2 linked regions of the Candidatus Minimicrobia sp. QA0096 genome follow. The protein of the gene in region 1 interacts with the protein of each later gene in a pairwise test. Links are inferred from orthologs where the notes say so. Each region holds a gene or a part of one and is shown on either strand. Other genes may lie near its edges. The genes, in order: AACH20_RS02190 and groL.

Evidence for each region.
Region 2: the proteins of AACH20_RS02190 (region 1) and groL interact in binary tests that used the Escherichia coli proteins (3 or more experiments, as listed by UniProt). The link is inferred for Candidatus Minimicrobia sp. QA0096 from one-to-one orthologs.

The regions. Positions count from the first base shown.
Region 1 is NZ_OZ017288.1:405,912-413,544, reverse strand. What follows is about bases 4,838-7,633. They hold AACH20_RS02190 (nucleotide exchange factor GrpE), read left to right. Parts: upstream 4,838-5,901; coding sequence 5,902-6,366; downstream 6,367-7,633. Other genes in these bases: dnaK (molecular chaperone DnaK), read left to right, coding at 6,512-7,633; AACH20_RS02195 (transcriptional regulator), read left to right, coding at 5,173-5,883; AACH20_RS02200 (LssY C-terminal domain-containing protein), read left to right, coding at 4,838-5,122. Outside these bases: AACH20_RS02230 (SemiSWEET family transporter), read left to right, coding at 164-427; AACH20_RS02225 (dUTP diphosphatase), read left to right, coding at 645-959; AACH20_RS02220 (hypothetical protein), read left to right, coding at 1,034-1,504; AACH20_RS02215 (GTP-binding protein LepA), read left to right, coding at 1,615-2,577; AACH20_RS02210 (5' nucleotidase, NT5C type), read left to right, coding at 2,580-3,038; AACH20_RS02205 (guanylate kinase), read left to right, coding at 3,048-3,758; more of AACH20_RS02200, read left to right, coding at 3,755-4,837. UniProt on the Escherichia coli protein: Participates actively in the response to hyperosmotic and heat shock by preventing the aggregation of stress-denatured proteins, in association with DnaK and GrpE. It is the nucleotide exchange factor for DnaK and may function as a thermosensor.
Region 2 is NZ_OZ017288.1:538,409-546,139, reverse strand. What follows is about bases 2,736-5,629. They hold groL (chaperonin GroEL), read right to left. Parts: upstream 5,058-5,629; coding sequence 3,414-5,057; downstream 2,736-3,413. Other genes in these bases: AACH20_RS02900 (hypothetical protein), read right to left, coding at 5,413-5,629; AACH20_RS02905 (co-chaperone GroES), read right to left, coding at 5,074-5,343; AACH20_RS02915 (hypothetical protein), read left to right, coding at 2,840-3,352; AACH20_RS02920 (bifunctional phosphoglucose/phosphomannose isomerase), read right to left, coding at 2,736-2,762. Also shown: AACH20_RS02930 (ABC transporter ATP-binding protein), read left to right, coding at 1-512; AACH20_RS02925 (ABC transporter permease), read left to right, coding at 509-1,720; more of AACH20_RS02920, read right to left, coding at 1,722-2,735; more of AACH20_RS02900, read right to left, coding at 5,630-6,288; AACH20_RS02895 (UDP-N-acetylmuramoyl-tripeptide--D-alanyl-D-alanine ligase), read left to right, coding at 6,377-7,666; AACH20_RS02890 (UDP-N-acetylmuramoyl-L-alanyl-D-glutamate--2,6-diaminopimelate ligase), read right to left, coding at 7,623-7,731.

The sequences.
Region 1 (7,633 bases):
AAAGAAATCAAACGTCAAACGAAATAGAAGGTTCTTTTTCCTAACGAGGAGGCTCTGGAACGTTACTTAGTTACTTTGTTTGAAGACTCTACTAGAGTGTTTACACAAAATTATTGACAGCATCTTTTCCTTTATAATATAATAAAACCTCATGAGGTATTATATGTCTAAACAAAAAATTAATCGCTTTGTCGGATCTATTGGAGCTTTTATTGGGATCCTTGTCTTTATTGCATATATTCCACAAATTATCGCTAACCTACAAGGAGAAAAAGCTCAACCATTCCAACCACTATTCGCAGCAGTTTCTTGTTTAATTTGGGTAATCTATGGTTGGACAAAAGAACCTAAAAAAGACTGGATCCTCATCATTCCCAATGCAGCGGGAGTGATATTAGGCGGTTTAACTTTTATTACTTCTTTATAAAAGTTATATAAACAAAACCAGCAACTTCATAAAAAAGTTGCTGGTAGAGATTTTGGACTATCACAGGAAAAAATATTTAACCAAAGTGATATATTGTTTGATAAATCAGAGTATAATAGTAATTAAAAATAGGATTGGATAGCGAGCAGATTCTTGCTTCCTGCTATGTTTATATTTCATCAAGTGTAAGTTAATTAAGATTAAAGAAGGAAAAACCATGAATCCACAAACAATAAGCTTAACTGAATTACAAAAACACCTCGATCAAACTTGTAAGGAGAAAGGTTGGGATAAAAATTCTGTCACTGAAGTATTCTTATTGTTAGCCGAGGAAGTTGGCGAGCTGGCGAAGGCGATTCGCAAAGAGACAGGATTTAAGGGAGAAAAAAGACCTGATAACCACGACAATCTGCGCGAGGAGTTTGCGGACGTACTGAACTATTTGATGGAATTGGCAAATCGGTTTGACGTCAATTTGGCGGAAGTGTATTTTGAGAAGCACAAGATCAACCAGACGCGACAGTGGAAATAGTATATACTGTATTGAAAAGCGCAGATGTAATAAAATGCACGAAATAGGTATTGATATATCTGTTGTTGGCAATTATGAGTAACTTCAAAAACTTTACAGAGAAGATTAGATGTCGCGTAATTCCGATAACACGCGATCGTCGTGTGTGGTTGGATGAGAAAATTGTCGACGATGATTTGTATTGTGTTTTTATGAATGGACGATCATACGAACTTGGTGAAGAATACGATGACTTTTTGTGTGTCACTGCTGACAACTTTGCTGAACTAGCAGACGTTATTCTCCGCGAGTTGTATGCGCGCGGATTTTCATCGTCAGACTATAAACTGATCAACGAAAATTATGTTCATCTAGATTATAGCTTTTTGAGCGATAACATGCCTTGGATTGCTTGGCGTAATGTTGATGCAATAGTTAAGGGCGATATTACCGATGAGAAGGACTATCGTCGCGACAAAGCTAAGCACGGTCGGTGGATGAGTTACGCTGAACTGGTTCAGGCTATTGGCAAGAATCAAGCTCATAAGATTTTTGAGCAGTTATAGGTTAGACCTCAGTGTGTAAGGAATAATTTGCTGAGAATAAGTAGGCATGCAAGGAGCGATTTACTGTGCGTTTATATAAAAACATTGAGCTGATATAATAACAAATAGTTATGACCAAAAAAATTACCGTCCACCCTCTACCCGGCTACAAAGAAGTCAAGCCCTTCGTTTATGCGGGGTTTTTCCCAGTGTCCAATGAAGACTATAATGACCTGAAAGAGGCAATTGAAAAGTTGAGCCTCAGCGATTCGGCGCTGCAATTCGAGCCGGAAAATTCGCCGGTTCTGGGCTATGGTGTGCGAATTGGATTTTTGGGTCTGCTTCATATGGACATCATTCGCGAGCGACTAGAGCGTGAATATAATTTGGATTTGATTGTGACCAATCCGAGTACTGATTATCAAGTTAGTTTGACGAATGGCGAGGAGCTGGATATTAAATCCGCCAGCGAATTGCCCGACCCAGCGCAGATAAAAGAGATTCGCGAGCCGTGGATTGACGGTGAAATTGTTGTGTCGCAGGATTACATCGGTGCGGTGATTCAGTTGATTGTGAGCAAGCGTGGCCGCCAGAAAAACCTGAGTTACATTGACGAGCGGGCGCTGATTTCATTCGCGGCGCCACTTGCGAATTTGTTGACGGATTTTTATGACCAATTGAAATCTATTACCAGCGGCTACGGTTCGTTTAATTATGAGTTGGCGGATTATCAAGTGGAAGATTTGGTGCGTGTCGATTTTTATGTGGCGGGCGAAATGGTTGATTCGTTGAGCGTAATGTGCCATCGGTCGGAATCGCAGCATTTGGGGCGCGAGATTGTTAAGAAGTTGAAAGAAGTCGTGCCGCGCCAGAGTTTTGAAGTTTCATTGCAAGCGGCAATTGGCGGTAAGTTTATTGCCAGGGAAAATATCGGCGCTTATCGAAAAGACGTTACGGGCTATCTTTACGGCGGCGATGTCAGTCGTAAAAAGAAGCTTCTCGCCAAGCAAGCGCGCGGTAAAAAACGAATGAAGCGCTTTGGTAAAGTTGACATACCGAGCGAAGCATTTATGGTGATGCTAAAAAGGGATTAACTATGAAAAAACTCATTGTTTATATTGATATGGATGGCGTTTTGGCGGATTTCAAATCTGCTTTAACAAAAATATCGCCCGAGTTGATTGATGAGTTTGCTGGTCATCACGATAATATTCCAGGAATTTTTTCTTTAATGGAACCCGTGCCTGGAGCTATCGAGGCGGTTTACGCCCTGAAAGACAAATACGATTTATACATTTTATCTTCTTCTCCGTGGGAAAATCCGACGGCTTTGGGAGATAAGTTGGCGTGGGTGAAAAAGTATTTTGGTGGCGAAGGTTCGGATAATATTTTCTTTCGTAAGGTTATTTTTTCGTCAGCAAAGAATTTGAGTCGAGGCGATATTTTGATTGACGATCGGACGGCGAATGATGCGGGCGAGTTTTCTGGTCGGCTTATTCGTTTTGGAAGTTCTGAATTTCCCAATTGGCAATCTGTACTTGATGAGTTATTATAGGTAGATATTATGCCAAGTATTGAAGATCTTATTACAAATTATCAGCCAACTGAATCAACAATTGAGTTGGTTAAAAGTACGAAAATTGCGCTGCTCGCGGGAATTTCTGGTGCGGGCAAAGACACGATAAAAAAACAATTATTGAAGTCGCCAGGGTTTCGCGATATCGTTTCTCATACTACGCGTTCGCCACGCACAAATAACGGATGCGCCGAGCAAGATGGAATTGATTATCACTTTATTGATTCGCGAACTGCCGAAAATATGCTACAAAATAATGAATTTATCGAGGCGAAGTTTGTTCACGGTACAGTTTATGGGACGTCGGTGGCTGAGTTGAAATTAGCGCATGACCAGAACCGCGTGGCAATTACTGACATTGACGTTCAGGGCGTGGAGGAATATGAGCGACTGGCGCCAGATAGCATTGCGATTTTCATTGTGCCGCCAAATAGCCAAACTTGGATTGAGCGATTAAAAAAGCGTTACGCAACCGAAGAAGATTTTCAAGCGGAGTGGCCAAAGCGTCACGCCTCGGCGATAAAAGAGTTGGCTTACGCGCTTGAAGTTCCGTATTATCACGTGATTATCAATGACGATTTGGAGCGAGCAATTCGAGTGACTGAGGAAATTATTTTGCGCGGCGACGTGTTTAAGCGTCAAGATGACGAGGCGCGTTTGATAGCTCGAAATCTCCTCAATGATATAATTAATCTATGAGTTCAGTAAAAACTCCAAAAAAAATAGCAGCCAGGCAAGATCGCTCCTCGAAGACCTTGACTACATTGTTAGACCAATCCTTTTTTATCTTTGCAGGTCTGGCATCGTTTTGGTTGGCATGGTTGGTACTTAGAGAAGGTTGGGCGACGGGCGGCTGGTGGCTGGTTGGCTTGTTCTTTGTTGTGTGGATAATTGTGGCATATTTGGCGTTGCCTAGGCTTCATCGAATTTTGAGCAATATGTACGTACCGAATTATTTTATTGGCAGGACGCGAACGGCGGACGGAGTATTAAGCGACCCTGTCAATTTGAGCGTGCGTGGTTCAGAAGAAAAGCTCCATAAGGCAATGACTGAGGCTGGCTGGGTTTTGGCGGATGACATAACTCCAAGGTCGGCTTGGAAAATGGTGCTTACGGTGCTGAGTGGTCGTAGTTATCCAAATGCACCGGTGTCGCCCGCATTTTTGTTTGGTAGACGGCAGGACTTTGCTTATCAGCAGGAAGTTGACGGCAATCCAAGGCGTCGTCATCATGTTAGGTTTTGGCGATGCCCAACTGGCTGGCTTCTTCCTGGCGGTCATCGAGTTGATTGGTTGGCGGCTGGTACATACGATAAGAGCGTTGGCTTTTCTTTGTTTACTTTCCAGTTCACGCATAAAATTGACGAGAATATTGATATTGAACGAGATTATATCATTGAGTCGGTTAAAAGTAACAATAAAAATGTTAGAGTGACGATATTAAAGGATTTTTCAACGGGCTATCATTCGCGCAATGGTCTTGGAGATTCTATCCGCACTGATGGCGATTTGCCAATTTTGGGAGTTGGTCGAATAAAGGCTGACGATAATGTCACGGCTTCAACGCGGCTCGGGGTGATTATGGATGGCACAATTTATGATCGTCATCCGCGAAATCACGAAACTTTACTGGAAGAGCTTTGGAGTCGCCGACCACCGCAGATTTTAATTGGCGGCGGATTAATGATTCTGGCGTCGTTATTCACAATTGGGCAAATGTTGGTGGACTTTTCTAGTTGGCCGACGACTTTGGTGCAGGTTGCGAATATTGACGGAATTGATATAAATGCCGCGAATACCATGTTATCGATGATGGCCGGCTTTAATGTGCTGTTGGTCGTGGCGGAAATCGTGCTGGTTGGACTGCTACTTCGAGGAAGTAGCCGGGCGCGAATCTCACTACTTTCTGTAGCGACATTAGCTATTGTCACCGAATCTTTATCCGTGACAATTGGGCGAATTAATGCGTCGATTATGCTGCTTTTGATCTCAATTGGCGTGCATATTATGATCATGATGTTGTTCTCTTCAGATGCAGCGCGCTACTTTACGGAAAGACGATAAGGCTTGGCACTCTGCTTGTATGAGTGCTAGATTTGCGATATAATTGGACTATGACCGAACGTCAACAAGCAATCCTTGTCGCTATTATCGAACAGTACGCTGAAATTGCGGCGCCAGTTGGTAGTGTAACGCTAGCCAAACTGTTTGGTGTGAGTAGCGCCACGATTCGCAGTGAAATGGCAAAACTTGAGGAGATGGGATTTATTGAGGCGCCTCACACGAGCGCAGGTCGAATTCCGACAGATAAGGGATATCGTTTTTATGTCAATGGAATCACGGCGGCGCAAATGACGGAATTGCCGAGCGGTATTGATAGCAGCACGAAGGCAATTGAGGCGCACGTCAATTCAAATGTTGATACTTCAGACAAAGCGATTCGTCGAGCAGTTGATGGTTTGGTGGAAATGACTGGCAATTTTGGTTTTGCGTCGTTTGGTTCGAGTTTATATATGAACGGAATGACTCAGCTCTTTAGTCAACCAGAGTTTGGTGATGGCGATCACGTTCAGGCGGTTGCTAAATTGATTGACAATATCGAACCGTGGCTGCGCGAAGCGGCACCGGACGAACCGCTAAATGTGTTTATTGGTAGCGAAAACCCAATTGGTAAAAGTAGTGGAGCTACGTTGATTATAAGTAAATTTAAGTCATCGTCTGGTGGCGATAATTACATCGGTGTGATTGGTCCGACGCGACAAAATTATCGTCGAACGATGGAGCTGGTGCGTCGTACGGGCGCGATGCTGGAAGAAGTCTTGTAGTGGCTAAAAGGAGGAAAAATGACGAAGAATAAAAAAGCTGAAGATTTAGAGAAAGAAATTGCTGAGCTGACGTCGGATCTGCAGCGAACTCGAGCGGATTTTGAGAATTATCGTAAGCGCGTGGATGCAGAAAAGCAATCAGCGCACGAGTTGGGTCAAACTAAGTCGGTGATGAAATTATTGCCAGTTGTTGATACGATTGAGCGGGCTGTTGCCAACGTCCCAGAGGAGATTCAAGATAATGCGTGGGTTAAGGGCGTGGCTGGTCTGAGCAAGCAACTTGACAAGCAATTGAAGGAGATTGGTTTGGAGAAAATTGACGCCAAACCTGGCACTCTATTTAATCCTGAATTTCATCAGGCTGTTCAATTTGACGAATCGACGGATGGCGATAAGGAAGTTATTGTCGAGGAGCTTCGCGCTGGTTATACTTTGAACGGCTCAGTTATTCGCGACGCAATGGTAAAAGTTGCTCGTAAGTAATGTGATTGCGAAAAAATAGCGATTAGCACTCTTGACATGAGAGTGCTAATTATTTATACTGAGATAGTTGGCACTCGCCACGAAAGAGTGCTAGAATGAATATAAGATATAGACCAGATGTGATCATAGCAGAAAGGGGAATCATATGGGTAAAATTATTGGTATTGACCTTGGTACAACCAACAGCGCATTTGCGTATATGTTAGCTGGAAAACCAGAGGTTATTTCTAATGCTGAAGGCAATCGTACTACACCGTCTGTAGTTGCGGTCAATAAAAAGGGCGAACGACTTGTCGGTCAAGTTGCTCAGCGTCAGCGTGTAACAAACCCAAAAAACACGATTTACGGCGTTAAGCGTTTGATTGGTCGTAAGTTTGACGATAAGGAAGTGCAAAAAGACTTGGATATCATGCCGTACAAGATTGTTAAAAAAGGTACTGGTGTGGCAGTCGAAATGGGCGATAAGGAATACACGCCAGAAGAAGTTTCAGCAATGATTCTTAGTAAAATCAAGGCTGACGCCGAGGCTTTCTTGGGTGAAAAAGTAACGGAAGCGGTGATTACGGTGCCAGCGTACTTTGACGATTCACAGCGCCAAGCGACTAAGGATGCTGGTAAAATTGCTGGATTGGAAGTTAAGCGTATTATCAACGAACCAACAGCTGCAGCTTTGGCGTACGGCCTAGAAAAGGGTAAAAACGACGAAACTATCGTAGTATTCGACCTTGGTGGCGGTACGTTTGACGTGTCGGTGCTGGAGCTAGGCGACGGTGTATTTGAGGTTAAAGCAACTAATGGCGACACACACCTTGGCGGTGAGGATTTCGACAACGCTATTGTCAATTACTTCTTGGACGACTTCAAGTCGAAGGAAGGAATTGATCTTCGTAAAGATAATGCAGCGATGCAACGCCTGAAGGATGAGGCTGAAAAGGCAAAGAAAGAATTGTCGACGGTTACGGAATATGAAGTCAACATTCCATTTATTACCGCCGATGCTGACGGTCCAAAGCACTTTGAGATGAGCTTGAGTCGTGCCAAGTTGGAAGATTTGGTTAAGGATTTATTGGATCGCTTGGATGGTCCAGTAGAAAAGGCTTTGAAGGACGCCAAGCTTTCTAAGTCCGATATTAACAATGTAGTTATGGTTGGTGGAATGACTCGTATGCCAGCTGTGGTCGAGCGCGTAAAGAATTTCTTTGGAAAAGATCCAATGCAAGGCGTGAACCCAGATGAGGTTGTGGCTGTTGGTGCCGCAATTCAAGGT
Region 2 (7,731 bases), 130 kb from region 1 along the record:
TTTTCCAGAATTTCAATCTTATCCCTCGCCTGACTGTAATTGAAAACGTAGCATTGCCGCTAACGTATAAAGGACTCGGGAAAGTTAAACGACTTCAAGAAGCTAGCCGCATTCTGAAAACTTTTCATCTGGGACAACGCGAATATTACATGCCACATCAATTATCCGGCGGTCAGGTTCAGCGCGTAGCAATTGCTAGAGCGCTGGTTAATAGCCCGTCAATTATCTTAGCCGATGAACCAACAGGAAATTTGGATAGCAAATCGAGTCATCTCATTATGGAAGAATTGTCCGACCTACATCGTCGCGGCAATACTATAATTATGGTTACTCACAACCCAGAATTGACTCATTATGCCAGTCGCGTCATCACCATGCTGGACGGAAAAATCGACACTGACGAGCATAAGGAAAAGCGCAAGTTCACTAAGAAGTTAATTGTAGACGACGAAAAAGAAGAAAAACCTAAGAAGCAAAAGTCTTCAAAGAAATCGAGGGCGAAAAAATCGTGAAAATATTAGTAAAAAATCATTTTGAAAACGCTACTCAGGCGCTACGAGCTAATCGTGGACGAACATTTTTGACAATTGTAGGCGTAGCTATTGGCATCGCCAGCATCACCATGGTTCTATCTCTAACTGGCGGATTTAATCACCTATTAGGCGACAATTCCAACCAATCATCTGCTCCTGTCGCTATTGTTAAGTCTGGCAATCAAAAAGCCATCCCGAATCTACTGACCGAATCCGACAACACGACGACAGTCAACACATTGACTGAAACGGACGCCAGGGATATAGAAAAAATTGCCAATACAAAAGCTGCGCCAATTGCATTTCTGCACGCCGAACTGCGCGCCCGCGAAGGTAAAGTCGATATCCAAAACGCCGCGTTAATCGGCAGTACGGAATCGCTAAAAGACGTCGCTAATTTGCAAATTGCTACTGGGCAATTTATTAACGACATCGGCGGAGTTGTCGTCGGTCAGCAATTGTCGGTCGATTTGTTCGGCACCGAAAGATCCATCGGAAACGTTATTTACATCCGAAATCAACCATTGACCGTTGTTGGCGTGTTGAAGAATATTGAAAATCAAGCCAGTTATTTGGACGTGAATTTTAATAACGCCGCCATTATTCCATTGTCTGTGATTAAAAAATTCACCCAAGGAACGCCGCAGATTCAGCAAATCATCGTAACTACCAAAGATTATAAAAATCTCAATTCAGTCATAAAATCGGCTGACGATATTTTGAAGAAGAATCATGATAGTGATAAGAATTATCGAATCGTTTCCGGTGAAGAGATAAACGAAAAGAAGTCTAATGTCGCGAGGTTTCTCTCGATAATCTTAACTGTCATCGGTATTATTTCTCTGTTAATCGGTGGAATAGGCGTTATGAACGTGATGCTTGTCAATGTCGCCGAGCGCCAGCGTGAAGTCGGCGTCAGACGAGCCGTCGGCGCCACAGGCTGGGATATCATCAATCAATTCTTAATCGAGGCAGCGATCATCGGATTCCTCGGCGGAATATTGGGCTATGGATTAGGCTTGGTGGGAGCTTATATTGCCAGCTTATATTTACCTCTCACACCTTATATTTATTGGCAAACAGCCGTCTTATCAATTGGACTATCAATAATCATCGGCGTAATTTCTGGCGTATATCCAGCAGCCCGCGCCACCAGACGCGACCCAATCGAATCTCTACGATATTAAATTAACTAAGTTCCGCTTTCAATTTTTCAATCAACTGAACTGGACCAGGATTGACTCCATTGAGAATGGCTGTGTAAATACTAGCCGCGTCAGCCAGCACCAAACCCCACAGTAATTGTTCCATAAGCGTCTTTCCTCGAAGTTCCAGTACGTGCGCTTTTGGTCGCTTGCCACTTAACAGTCGGTCGCTCAGCTCCATTCGCTCGCGGATTCTGTCCCGCTCCAAATTGCTACGAATATCAAAAACCGTAAACGGCTTTTCTACTGGATGCGACGACCAGCCGATAAACTCGTTATGATTAAATTCTGGATATTGATTCGAGAACGCCAAATTCTTCGCCGATTCATTCCAGCTGATCTTCCATTTATACGCCAGCGGCCAAGTCAGTTCACCGCCAAAAACAACCAACGTCTTGCCAATTGTTAATTTCGCAATCTGCTTCGCCAAATTATCAGCTTCTGGCGTTTTGGCTGTCCAATTAGATATCTCGCCCGCCAACCAATCAGCGCTATTTTTCACCTGATCGTACAAATCATTATCAATCACCCAAAAATGTTGTAATAGTTTCAATAATCCTCGCAAATGGTAAACCGTCGACATTCGTGGCTGCGCGCCAGCTGGAACTTGAGCGTAAGTTACATTGTCATTTTTCGCTCGCTCAATCAACGCTCCACCAATCGACATAGCCGCCAGACATGCCTTCTTTTCCAATGCTTGCTGATAGCAACTCAGAGTTTCCTCGGTATTGCCCGAATGACTAACCGCAATAACCAACGTTTCCTCGCTCACGAACCCCGGCAAATCATAGCCCTTCACCACTTCAAGTGGAATATGCAACCAGCCCGCGGTCAAAACTCGAACCATATCAGCCGCTAAAGCCGAACCGCCCATTCCCGCGATCACAATATTCTTGAAATCTCGACGCTGGTTCGCGCCTTCGTGGATCGACACCTCATATCGAGCTTGTTCTGGGATATTCAAAACGCCGCTCAAAACGTCGCCTGGATCATATTGTTTTATCACATTCATATCATCTAACATCTTGCGCTCCTTTGTTAACTCATGTTATAGTGTAACATATATAAGCTTAAACAATTTAATATATAAGGTGGGTTATAATGGATTCTCAAGCTAATCAATCATTCAGTGACGACCAAGAACTGGCTAAGGTATTAGCTGGCGTATCACAAAATACAGACAATAATTTACAGTTCGAAGAAACAAATGCTACAGCTTCACCTGTAATTAATCCTGCAACCATCTCACCGGATCCTGTCGCTACGGATCAAAACGATGAGCCTGCTATTGATGATATAGCGAAGCCTGCCGCTCCAGAGTCAGTTATGCCAACTCCAACAGTCAGCACACCAGCTCCAGCTGCAGCCGCAGATCCTACGCTTGATACGATTAAGCAAACTGCCTTGAACGAGTTGCGTCCATTAGTCGACAAGCTAGATGTTTCTCCAGAGGAAAAGTTTGACACTTACCTATTACTTCTTCGTTCTACGGACGATAAAACTCTGATCGCACCAGCACACGACGCTGCTGTAGCTATTGTCGATGAAGCTCGCCGCGCACAGGCTCTACTGGATATCATTAAAGAAATCGACTACTTATCAAATCCTCGATAGTCCATTCCTCCAAAATAAAAACCCGCCATTTTCGGCGGGATTTTTATTGCTCGGGGCAGATTTACATCATACCCATTCCCGGCATACCGCCAGGAGCAGCTGCAACCTCAGCCTCTGGAATATCAACCACCAAAGCGCCCATAGTTGCCGCAGTTGATGCAATTGATACTGCGTTTTGAACAGCTTCTTTAGTCACACGAGCTGGATCAATAACACCAGCCTTCTTCACGTCAATCAGACCGTCTTCTGGCTTCATAACGTTAACGCCGAATCCAGGTTTGCCAGATTCAACTTGAGCAAGCAGTGCATCAGCATTCAACCCGGCGTTTTTCATAATCTGCAAGAACGGTTGCTTCAGAGCGTCTTTCAAGATCTGTCGACCGACCGACAAACTATCTGCGCCGCTAACTTTTAGATTGCCAGCCAAATTGACCAAAGTTACGCCACCACCAGCAACAATTCCCTCAGCCAAAGCCGCCTTAGTAGCCGCCACGGCGTCATCAACGCGGAATTTCTTTTCGTCAATTTCAGTCTCAGTCGCGCCACCAACCTTAATAACCGCAACCTTGCCAGATAATGCCGCGGCACGCTTGTCGAATTGTTCTTTTTCATACTCACTTGAAGCATTTTCTGAAAGCGATTTAATCTCAGCAATTCGCTCCTTCACGCCTGAAGGCTTGCCCGCGCCTTCGATAATTGTCGTTTCGTCTTTACCAACAATCACCTTGCGCGCCGAACCCAAAACTTCCAAGCCAGCGTTTTCGAATGTCAATCCGTGATCTTCAGAAATCACAATCGCGCCAGTCAGCACAGCGATATCACGAAGAACATCTTTACGACGATCACCGAAACTTGGCGCCTTAACAGCTACGGTATTGAATACGCCCTTCAATTTGTTCAAGACCAAAATGCTCAAAGCTTCGCCTTCAACTTCATCAGCAATCAGAACAACGTCCTTTTTACCGCTTTGTGCCAATTTTTCCAACATTGGCAAGAATTCTTGTACACTAGAAATCTTCTTATCGGTAATCAAAATCGCTGGCTTTTCGTACACAGCCTCCTGACGACCCGCATCAGTAACAAAGAACGGACTCACCCAACCCTTGTCCAAGCTAAAACCTTCGACAACTTCAGCTTCCAGCTCCAAGCCTTGACCAGCCTCAACAGTAACTACGCCGTCTTTGCCAACTTTCTCGATTACGCCAGCAATCAATTTACCAATTTCTGCATCACCCGCCGAAATCGTAGCAACTTCAGCCACGCGATCAGACTTGCCTTCAATCGGCTCAGCCAATTTGTTCAATTCTTTAACAATTTCCGCGCCAGCTTGCTCGATACCTTTCCTAAGTTCCATCGGATTATGTCCAGCCGCAATCAATCGATTTGCCTCTTTCAAAATCGAGTACGTCAACACCGTTACAGTCGTTGTGCCGTCGCCTGCTTGCTTGTTCAAGTTCTTAGCGGCCTGTTTGATTAAATCGGCACCGACTTTATAGCCCAGCGTTTCGTCATCATTTTCTGGCAATTCAATTCCTTCAGCCACAGTTACGCCGTCATGAGTAACAGTTGGTCCACCAAAACCCTTCGCAATCACAACATTGCGACCCTTTGGACCGTAAGTTACCTTAACTGCGTCGTATAGTGACTTAGCGCCGCCAAGCACGCGATTTCGCGCATCGTCATCATAAAAAACTTTTTTTGCCATAATTAAACTCCCCTTTTTATCCAACAACCGTTGCTAAAATATCTTCTTCGCGAACAACCAAATATTCCGTGCCGTCAATTTTCAAATCCGTAGTCGAATATTCCTTATAGACAATTCGATCACCGACTTTGACGTTCTTCACATCGCCGCCAACTGCTTTAACTTCCGCAACTACTGGCTTTTCTTTAGCGTTATCAGGCAAGTAAATTCCGCTCGCTGTCTGAGTCTTTGCTTCTTCACGCACCGCTACAACACGGTCGCCAAGAGGCTTAATAGGTGTACTCACGTTATCCTCCATTTCGTTAACAATACATTTATTGTAGCGCAACAAATTAGCACTCGTCAAGTGTGAGTGCTAATTATTTTGTCTTTTACAATCTTCTTCTCTGACCATCTCTTCAAGAACACCCTTATAATATGAAATCTTTCCTCTAATAACACGCTTCTTAGGAATTAAGCCATCTTCATCATAGCCAAAGTCACCAGCCTTGTGATTAAAGCCAGACCAGATAGCACGGTAGTCCATGCAATACTTATCATTATTAGCCTTACGTGCTGCGGTTTTCGTTGATTTTATATCAAAACCAAATACATATATATTACCGTCTCTTACATATTCAACCAAAATATCAGTCCCAGCAAGGTCGCCTTCAACGCTAGATGTATAAACAGCTTGTACTCCCTCAACCTCATTTAGGGCCATCTCAGCGGCGATTTCATGGCGCATACCATTAATTACATAATTTAAAAATCTATGCGCATTTTTAACCTCTTTATCACTATAATCAAGATGATTCATAGCATTTTCAATATCCGATATAAGCTCTGACTTACGAGTGTATTGTCCTTCGCTGATAATAGTCCGCAGAATTTTATTAAAGGCTACGACCGTCTCTTTTTCTTTTATCTTATTATTACGTTCATAAAATGCCCCGTTCCTATAAGACTCGAGATTCTCCTCCGATCGAATCCAATAAGGCATGATCTGTATCAACTCCAGCACTCTATCTTTCGGCATTTTGTCTGTGTCGCTTCTTTCTCTTAAAGTATCATCCGCCACACCTGACGCGACATATCTATCCACTAATCGATATGAACTTTCCGGATTAAAATCTCTGGTTGCAGCTCGCCCTATTCCTAATACAATTTCACGCAGTCTTTCTTGGTATTCGGAAGATTCAACAATCCCCCAAGCAATCTCAGCTACTCCTGATTCTCTAGCAATCTCCATACAATGGTTGCTATAATACCATAAAATCATTAAAGAGGCAACCTCACACCCTTCTCCCTACTGTTCCTCAATCTGTTATAATAACTCCATGCAATTATTCAAACATCTCTTAGAAACAATTCTCGGCTCTTATGTAAAAAAATATCTTAAATCTCATCCTGACACTAAACTAATTGCTGTAGTCGGCAGCGTTGGTAAAACTAGCGTAAAATCAGCAACCGCCACTGTTCTATCAGAAAAATTCACCGTGCGCCATAGTCGTGGCAATTTGAACACAACCTTAAGTGCGCCGCTGGAAATCTTAGGCGTAGACGGGCCAAAAAACGCCAAATCTCCCCTAGCCTGGCTAAAAGTCTTCTCCGCAGCACACGCCAGCATAAAAAACCCCGAATCTCCAGATATAATTATTCAAGAATGTGGTATTGATTGCCCTGGTGAAATGGCTACTTTTATGCGCTATATCCAGCCCGACATTGCCATAATTACCTCTGTTGCACCTGAACATATGGAGTTTTTCAAAAATATGGATACGGTAGCTCATGAGGAACTGTCCATTAGCCAGGTCGCTAAAAAAACCATCTTCAACCTTCACGATATCGATGAAAAATATCATAATCTCATAGTTGGAAATCGCGTAAGTTACGGCGATGGATCCGCTGATGTTTTCCTGGAAATTAAAAAGACTACAGATACTGGCTGTATTGTCAATTTAAGACACTCCGAAAAAACTTCTCAGGATATAAATATTTCTGTATTGGGCAAACACAACATCCGCTCAATCACTGGCGCGGCGGCGGCGGGATTGGCTTGCGGAATGAATATTGAAGAAGTTGCATCGGCTTTAACAAAAATCAGACCAGTTTCAGGCAGAATGAATATTTTACGTGGCATACGCGGTTGCACATTACTGGACGACACTTACAACGCCAGCCCTATTGCCATGGAAAATTCGCTAAAAACACTCTATTCCATCTCCGCCGATCACAAGATTGCCGTATTGGGAGATATGAATGAACTGGGCGAAACATCCGAATCGGAGCATAAAAAAATCGGTGAAATTTGCGACCCTAAACAGCTAGAATCGCTCATCACTGTCGGTAAAATGGCTAAGAAACACCTCGCGCCAATCGCTGAAAAAAATGGCTGTAAAGTAATTTCTTTTGACACGGCGCTTGAAGCTGGAGAATTCCTGAAAAATAGCGACATTAAAGATACGACAATTCTATTCAAAGGCTCACAGGGCGGCATTTACCTTGAAGACGCCGTGAAAGAATTGCTGCTCGACCCAAGCGATGTAGAAAAATTAGTTCGCCAATCACAAAGCTGGAAACAGATTAAAGCGAAATTTTACGACTCTTTTTCTCAATCTCAGAAATAATTTCCTGAACGACTTTCTTGTCGTTCCACGGAATTCGCTTGCCATTCACAATTCGGTACTGCTCA